Regions from separate parts of the Pseudarthrobacter equi genome, predicted to be linked through region 2. Evidence: riboswitches for the same ligand, from Rfam matches in the RefSeq annotation. Region 2 holds a riboswitch; the other holds the start of a gene.
The links. Region 2 has a riboswitch for glycine ahead of gcvP (aminomethyl-transferring glycine dehydrogenase). Riboswitches for the same ligand answer to the same signal wherever they lie in the genome.

Region 1: it holds a riboswitch for glycine, as region 2 does, so the genes downstream of both, cycA (D-serine/D-alanine/glycine transporter) here and gcvP (aminomethyl-transferring glycine dehydrogenase) in region 2, are expected to answer to the same signal.

Annotation. Positions count from the first base shown of each region.
Region 1 covers NZ_LT629779.1:884,243-888,450, forward strand. The annotation lists gene gcvP (aminomethyl-transferring glycine dehydrogenase) at 1-1,452, opposite strand, end outside; glycine riboswitch at 1,610-1,708, opposite strand; glycine riboswitch at 1,969-2,067, shown strand; glycine riboswitch at 2,068-2,162, shown strand; gene cycA (D-serine/D-alanine/glycine transporter) at 2,214-3,758, shown strand; gene BLT71_RS03970 (hypothetical protein) at 3,977-4,208, shown strand, end outside.
Region 2 covers NZ_LT629779.1:1,279,988-1,284,195, reverse strand. The annotation lists gene gcvP (aminomethyl-transferring glycine dehydrogenase) at 1-2,074, opposite strand, end outside; glycine riboswitch at 2,262-2,358, opposite strand; gene BLT71_RS05840 (TetR/AcrR family transcriptional regulator) at 2,455-2,991, opposite strand; gene BLT71_RS05835 (MFS transporter) at 3,077-4,208, shown strand, end outside.

The DNA.
Region 1 (4,208 bases), 400 kb from region 2:
GCGGCGGATGTAACGCAGCAACTGCGTCTCTGACCGGTGCGTGTTGAACACCGGGTGCTCCAGGTAACCGGAGGACCGCAGCACGGATTCGGGCAGCTCGAAACCCTCGGCGTCGCCTACCGGACCGGCACCAAAGGCGACGGCCACCGCGGACAGCGTTGCCGCCGTCGTGGTCTCATCGATGGATACGCCCACGGTGTCCGCGTCGACGAAGCGGAGGTTGATGCCGCGCGCTTCGGCGGCGCTGATGACCTTGGCGGCCTTGCCCGGCACGCGCACGGTGAGGGTGTCGAAGAAGGAGTCGGTGACCAGTTCGCGGCCCATTGCGGTGAGGGCCGTGGCCAGGATCCTGGCGTTGTGGTGGGCGGTTTCCGCGATGGCCTTCAACCCGTCCGGGCCGTGGTACACGGCGTAGAAGGAGGACACGATGGCCAGCAGCGCCTGTGCGGTGCAGATGTTGGACGTGGCCTTCTCGCGGCGGATGTGCTGCTCGCGGGTCTGCAGGGCCAGGCGGTAGGCCGGAGCGCCGGCGTTGTCCTTGGAGACACCGACGATCCTGCCGGGGAGGGTGCGTTCCATGCCCTTCTGCACGGCCATGTAGGCGGCGTGCGGACCGCCGAAGAACAGCGGCACACCGAAGCGCTGGGTGGAGCCGACGGCGATGTCCGCGCCCTGCTCGCCCGGAGGAGTGATCAGCGTCAACGCCAGCAGGTCAGCGGCAACAGTGACCAGCGCACCGCGCTCCTTGGCCTCTGCGATAACGGCGCTCTGGTCCCATACCCGGCCGGACACGCCCGGCTGCTGGAGGACGATGCCGTTGATGGCACCCTCGGGCAGGCCCGCGGAGAGGTCAGCAACCTCCACCTCGAAGCCGAGCGCTTCGGCACGGCCCAGCACGATGGCGATGGTCTGCGGGAGGCAGTCGGCGTCAAGGACGGTTTTGCCGCCCTTGGCGTCCTTATTTTTGTTCGCGCGGCGCATCAGCAGCACAGCCTCGGCCACAGCGGTGGCTTCATCGAGGAGCGACGCGTTGGCCACGGGGAGGGCGGTGAGGTCCTGGACCATGGTCTGGAAGTTCAGCAGCGCCTCCAGCCGGCCCTGGGAGATCTCGGGCTGGTAGGGCGTGTAGGCGGTGTACCAGGCCGGCGCCTCAAGGATGTTGCGGCGGATCACGGCCGGGGTGACGGTGTCGTAGTAGCCCTGGCCGATCATCTGCACGGCAGTTTTGTTCTTGCCCGCCAACCGGCGCAGCTCGGTGAGGACCTCAACCTCGCTCAGGGCGTCCTGCAGCTTCAGTGCCGTTTCCTGGCGGATCGACGCCGGAACAGCCACGTCCACCAGGCCGTCAACGCTGTCGTAGCCCACAGCCTTGAGCATGGTGTCGATGTCGGCCTGCCGGCGCGCGCCGATATGGCGGTCAACGAACGTGGTTGGAAGGGATTGAATCGTCATGAGGAACTCCAGGTCTGGCCGGCCAGGGTGGCACGGCATGGGATGGGTTCCTCCCCGCTCTGTATTGGACCTGAGAGATTCCGCGAAAACCCTGCGTGGCGGGTTCGCTTGCACCGTCGGTGAACCTGGCTTAGGCCGGGTTACTTTCCAGAGTTGCCTCGCCGTGACGGTACGGGGGCCTGAGAGATTCCTGGGGAGGATTTGCTCCTACGGCGCCTGCCCGGTGGTGCCGGGAGGACTCTCCCGTCACAGCTCGAAAGGCTATTCAACTGTGGGTGATTCGCCTCACACCGTACAGGTTAGTTGAAAGGAAAACAAATCCGACAGTCACACAGTGGGCGGCGGCTGCCTTGTTGCGGGGGTGGAAAAATGGGGTTTGACATTCGATCGTGACCCGCACCACACTGGGTCCGGTGATCAGCACCGTGTCCGGCTGGCTCAACTCATCGGAGCAGCCCGGGCCAACGTTGCCCCGGAAGGGTGCGGCCGCTGAGCATACCTAACTAAACATGCCTTCGACCTGCGGCGGGAGAGTCCTGCCGGGTACATTTAGCAGGCGCCGTAGGAGCAAACCCTCCCCAGGAAACTCTCAGGCCCATGTACCGCCGCGGACAGGCAACTCTGGAAAGCAGCCGGACCAGTTCCGGCTCACCGGCGGTGCAAGCGGCTTGGGCCGCGGAAACTCTCAGGTTCACTACAGAGCGGGGAGGAACCCAACTTCTGCGGCACCCAAAAATGCTGCTTTATCGATGGAGTTCCCCATGGCGAATCATCCCCTCACGTCCAACGGCGAGCCACCCCGCAACAACCCTCCTGCGGGCAGCGCCGCCCGCAGCGAGCCTCCCCACCTGGAGCGGCAGCTCAGCAACCGGCACATCCAGCTCATTGCCATCGGCGGTGCCATCGGCACCGGCCTCTTTATGGGCTCCGGCAAGACCATCTCCGCGGCCGGCCCGTCCGTCATCTTCGTCTACATGATCATCGGCTTCATGCTGTTCTTCGTTATGCGGGCCATGGGCGAGCTCCTGCTCTCCAACCTGAACTACAAGTCCTTCAGCGATTTCGCCGCTGACCTGCTGGGGCCGTGGGCCGGTTTCTTCACCGGCTGGACCTACTGGTTCTGCTGGGTGATTACCGGCATTGCGGACGTGATCGCCATCGCCGCCTACTCGGAAGAACTCTGGCCGGGCATTCCGCTGTGGATCCCGGGCATCGCCACGGTGATCATCCTCCTGGTCCTGAACCTCGCCACCGTCAAGGCATTCGGTGAGACCGAGTTCTGGTTCGCCCTGATCAAGATCATCGCCATCGCAGCCCTGATCATTGTTGGCCTGTTCATGATCTTCAGCGGTTTCCAGTCCGACGCCGGCCCTGCCACCTTCACCAACCTGTGGAGCCACGGCGGGATGTTCCCGAACGAATTCATGGGCTTTGTTGCCGGCTTCCAGATCGCCGTGTTCGCCTTCGTGGGTATTGAGCTCGTAGGCACCACCGCCGCCGAAGCCAAGGACCCGGAGAAGAACCTGCCCAAGGCAATCAACTCCATCCCCATCCGCGTTCTGCTTTTCTACGTAGGCGCCCTCATCATCCTGATCTCCGTCACTCCGTGGACCGAGTTCCGGGCCGGCCACAGCCCGTTCATCGCCATGTTCTCCCTGGCCGGTCTCGGCGCCGCGGCCACCATCGTGAACCTGGTGGTGCTCAGTTCCGCCATGTCCTCGGCCAACTCCGGCATCTACTCCACCTCCCGCATGGTGTACGGCCTGGCCCAGGAGGGCGACGCGCCCACCATGTTCAGCCGCCTGTCCAGCCGCAAGGTCCCGCAGAACGCCCTGTTCCTTTCCTGCATCCTGCTGCTCTCCGGCATCGTCCTGATGTACGCCGGCAAGGACATCGCCAAGGCCTTCGACATGGTCACCACCGTGGCCGCCGTCTGCTTCGTGTTCGTCTGGTCCATCATCCTGGCCAGCTACCTGAAGTTCCGTTCACGCCGGCCTCACCTGCACAAGGCGTCCAAGTTCAAGATGCCCGGCGGTGTCCCCATGGTCTGGGTGGTCTTCGCGTTCTTCGCCTTCGTCCTCTGGGCCCTGACCACCCAGCCGGACACCCTGGCTGCACTGCTGGTGACCCCCATCTGGTTCCTCGTCCTGGGCGTGGCCTGGTTCTTCCTCCGCCGCCGCCCCGCCCACCTTGCCCGCTTCGAAGTCTTCCGGGCCGAGCTGCGCGCCGATGAGCAGGCGGCGGCCGGCGGGCTGGACCGTGAAAAGTCCGCCCAGGAGGAAGCCGCCCGGGGCTCCCGCTCCTAGGCTTCATCGCCGATCCGGGCCGTCAAGGTACTGATCAGCGAATAAGCTCCTGATTGCAACGCTGCGGCGGGACTCACTCCGGGTCCCGCCGCAGTGCTGTCTGCAGCCGGAGGTGGAGGGGCGCCGGCGTTAAAGTTCAGCATGCTTAGTGTTTCTGCATCTAGGATGGAGAAGCACGGCAGCCACCCGCTGCAGCTCGACGTGAAACGAAGGTGACCATGGCTAAGCGCAGCAACCCAGCAGTACGGATCGCCCAGGAAACGGCCCACAACGCAGTCTTTGACAAGGACGGCAAGCCCAAGCCCGGCGTCCACAACATGCTCCTCAAAGCCGTGGAAATCCAGCGGCCGCTGGTGCTGGCCTATATCCGCCGGCTGCAGAAGAAGCACCCAAAAGCCACGGCAGCCCAGCTGGCCGGCATCCTTGAGCGCGACTACCTCCGCGCCGTCA
Region 2 (4,208 bases):
GGGACACGTCGCCGCCGAACTTACCCGGCTGCGCCAGGCCCACGAGCGCATTCAGGTTCGCGCCGTCAATGTAGACCTGGCCGCCGGCCGCGTGCACGGCATCGCAGACCTCACGGACATCCCCGTCATAGACGCCATGGGTGGACGGGTAGGTGATCATGATGCAGGACAGGACGTCCTTGTGGGTCTCGATCTTGGCCGTCAGGTCATCGTGGTTGATGGTGCCGTCGGCTGCCGTGGCCACAACAACCACCTTCATGCCGGCCAGGACCGCGGACGCGGCATTGGTGCCGTGCGCCGAGGCGGGGATCAGGCAGACGTTGCGCTGCTGATCGCCGCGGGAGTGGTGGTAGCCGCGGATCGCCAGCAGGCCGGCGAGTTCGCCTTGGGAACCGGCGTTGGGCTGGATGGACACCTGGTCGTACCCGGTGATCTCGGTCAGGTCAGCTTCCAGCCCGGTGATCAGCTCACGCCAGCCTTCGGTCTGGGAGTCCGGGGCGAACGGGTGGATGGAGGCGAACTCCGGCCAGGAGATCGCTTCCATCTCGGCGGTGGCGTTCAGCTTCATGGTGCACGAACCCAGCGGGATCATGGTCCTGTCCAGCGCCAGGTCACGGTCGGACAGGCGGCGGATGTAACGCAGCAACTGCGTTTCGGACCGGTGGGTGTTGAACACCGGGTGCTCCAGGTAACCGGAGGAACGTTCGACGGCGGCCTCCAGCCCGAAGCCTTCAGCGGCCCCTACGGAGGCACCAAAGATGTCCGCGACATTGGCGACGACGGCCGCCGTGGTGGTTTCATCCAGGGAGATGCCCACGGTATCTGCGTCGATGGAGCGCAGGTTAATGCCGCGCGCTTCAGCATCGGCAATAATGCCGGCAGCGCGGCCGGGCACTCGAACGGTGACGGTGTCGAAGAAGCTCTTATGGAGGACATCCACACCGGCGGCCGCGAGGGAGGCCGCCAGGGTGCGGGCGTGGCCGTGCGTTGTTTCCGCGATCGCTTTCAGGCCGTCCGGGCCGTGGTACACGGCGTACATGGAGGACACGATGGCCAGCAGCGCCTGCGCGGTGCAGATGTTGGACGTGGCCTTCTCGCGGCGGATGTGCTGCTCGCGGGTCTGCAGGGCCAGGCGGTAGGCGGGAACGCCGGCGTCGTCCTTCGAGACGCCCACCAGGCGGCCGGGCAACGAACGCTCCAGTCCCTTGCGGACGGCCATGTAGGCAGCGTGCGGGCCACCGAAGAACAGCGGCACGCCGAAACGCTGTGTGGAGCCGACAGCGATGTCCGCGCCCTGCTCGCCCGGAGGAGTGATCAGCGTCAGCGCCAGGAGATCGGCGGCCACAGTGACCAGCGCTCCGCGCTCCTTGGCGGCGGCGATGGCTTCAGCCTGGTTGAAGACGCGGCCGGAGGCGCCGGGCTGCTGGAGCACGATGCCGTTGATGTCACCCTCTGGCAGACCCTGGGAGAGGTCAGCTACCTCCACCTCGAAGCCGAGCGCCTCGGCCCGGCCCTTGACGATGGCGATGGTCTGCGGCAGCACGTCGATGTCCAGGACGGTCTTGCCGTCTGCGGCAGGCTTGGCCTTGTTGGCGCGGCGCATCAGCAGGACTGCTTCCGCCACAGCCGTCGCTTCGTCCAGCAGGGACGCGTTGGCAATCGGCAGGCCCACCAGGTCCTGCACCATGGTCTGGAAGTTCAGCAGCGCCTCCAGCCGGCCCTGCGAGATCTCTGGCTGGTACGGCGTGTAGGCGGTGTACCAGGCCGGCGCCTCAAGGATGTTGCGCCGGATCACGGCCGGGGTGATGGTGTCGTAGTAGCCTTGGCCGATCAGCTGGACGGCGGTCCTGTTCCTGCCCGCCAGCCGGCGCAGCTCGGTCAGGACCTCAACCTCGCTGAGGGCGTCCTGCAGCTTCAGTGCCGTCTCCTGGCGGATGACCTGGGGAACGGCGGTATCGACCAGGGAGTCAACGCTGTCGTAGCCCACAGCCTTGAGCATGGTGTCGACGTGGTCCTGGCGCCGGGCGCCGATATGGCGGTCGACGAAAGTGGTGGAGGCTGAACTAACCGTCACGGGGGAACTCCAGATACTCAGGCGGCGCAGGGTACGCCACAGCGATTCGGGTCCCTCCCCGCTCTGTATTGGACCTGAGAGTTTCCGCGGCGCCTGCATGGACAGGACCCGCTTGCACCGTCGGTGAGCACAACGGTCCGGCACCCGATCACGGGTGCCTGGACGGCCTGCTGCTTTCCAGAGGTGCCTCGCCGCGGCGGTACAGGGGCCTGCGAGATTCCTGGGGAGGATTTGCTCCTACGGCGCCTGCCGACGTTGTGGCAGGACTCTCCCGCCGCAGATCAAAGGCTATTCAGTTGGATGTGTACGCGGGGCCGTCAGGTGACAGCTCCCACAACGCTTAATTCTCCTACGCCACGGCCCCCGGGGCAAATGTCCTGCTACCGCCGGAGCCTCTCCAGTGCTGCCAGCAATTCGTCCACGTCCGCAGCTGCGCCGCCTTCGGGGACCGGGCCGACGGAGAGCATGGCGTTGAAGTAGAGGCCGTCCCCCATATACAGCACGGCCTTGGACAGGGCCGGCCCCACATCGGCGGCGATTTCGTCGAGCCACCGCCGCTGGATCGCAGCGAAACGGCGGCGGGTTTCTTCATGCGCCACCTCCGCCAGCCGGGTGGCGGCGACGATGGCCCGGTCCAAGGGGGTGTCTCCCCACACCGAGGACCTGATGAAGTAGGCGGCCGCACCTTCCGGGGCGGCGGCCATGGCATCGGCGTCTTCTCCGGCGAGCGCGTCCAGCTGGTCCAGGAGCGCCTGAATCAGGGCTTCCTTGTTGGGAAAGTGGTAGAGGAGACCGCCCTTGGAAACGCCGGCCTTTCGGGCTACGGCGTCCAGGGTGGCGGCGCGCTCCCCCACCTCAATCAACAGGGTGGCGAAGGCGTCAAGGACAGCTTCGCGGGCGACTGGCTTTCGGGGCATGCCATCCATCATGCCCTCCCGGGGTGCCGGAGGCTCAACTCAACCACCGCTCCAAACTGTACCGTCTGGACGGTATAGTTAATCTATGACCACGTCGACGCACCGCGCTGAACCCCAGCTTCAGGGACCTGCTGCCCCACGGGCACCGTGGCGCGACTGGCTGGCCCTTGCGCTGCTGATGTTCCCCGTACTGCTGGTGGCCGTGGACAACACGGCACTGACCTTCGCCCTGCCCGCGATAGCCCAGTCCCTGAACCCTTCCGGGGTACAGCTGCTCTGGATCGTGGACGCCTACCCGCTGGTCCTGGCGGGGCTGCTGGTGTGCATGGGCAGCTTCGGTGACAGGATCGGCCGGCGGCGGCTGCTCCTCACCGGCAGCCTGGGCTTTGCGGCGCTCTCGGCCGCCACAGCGTTCGCGCCAACGGCGGAATGGCTCATCGCAGGGCGCGCCGCCCTGGGCTTCTTTGGCGCCATGCTGATGCCCTCAACCCTCTCGCTCATCCGCAACATCTTCGCGGAGCCCAACCGTCGCCGGCTGGCGGTGGCCATCTGGGCCGCCGGGTTCTCCGGCGGGGCCGCCCTGGGTCCGATCTTCGGCGGCTGGCTGGTGGAGCACTACTGGTGGGGCGCAGTCTTCCTGGTCGCAGTGCCGCTCATGGTGCCGCTGATCGCCCTGGGTCCGGCGCTGATCCCGGAATCGAAGAATCCGGAACCGGGGAAGGTGGACATTCCCAGCATTGCGCTGTCCCTGCTGGTGATGGTGCCGCTGGTATACGGCATCAAGGAAGTTGCCACGGAAGGCTTGTCCGGCAACGGCCTTGGCGCCATGGCTTTCGGCCTGGCCATGGCAGTGGTGTTCGTCCGGCGGCAGCTCCGGCTGCCGCACCCCCTGCTGGACATGTCGCTTTTCCGCAACCGGGTGTTCAGCATGGCCATCACCGCCAACGTCCTGGCCCTGTTCTCCTTCAACGGCTTCATCCTCTTCCTGGCCCAGCACCTGCAGCTGCTCGAAGGCATGACGCCGTCTGCCGCGGGCGTTGCCATGATCCCGGCCCTTATTGCCACGGTGGTGGCAGGACTGGTGGTGGTGCCGCTGGTCCGGAAGGTGCGCCCCGGCTTCGTGGTGGGAACGGGCCTTGCGTTCAGCGCCGCGGGATACAGCCTGGTGACGTTCGGGAACCACGACGGCGGGCCCACACTGCTGCTGGCAGCGTTGC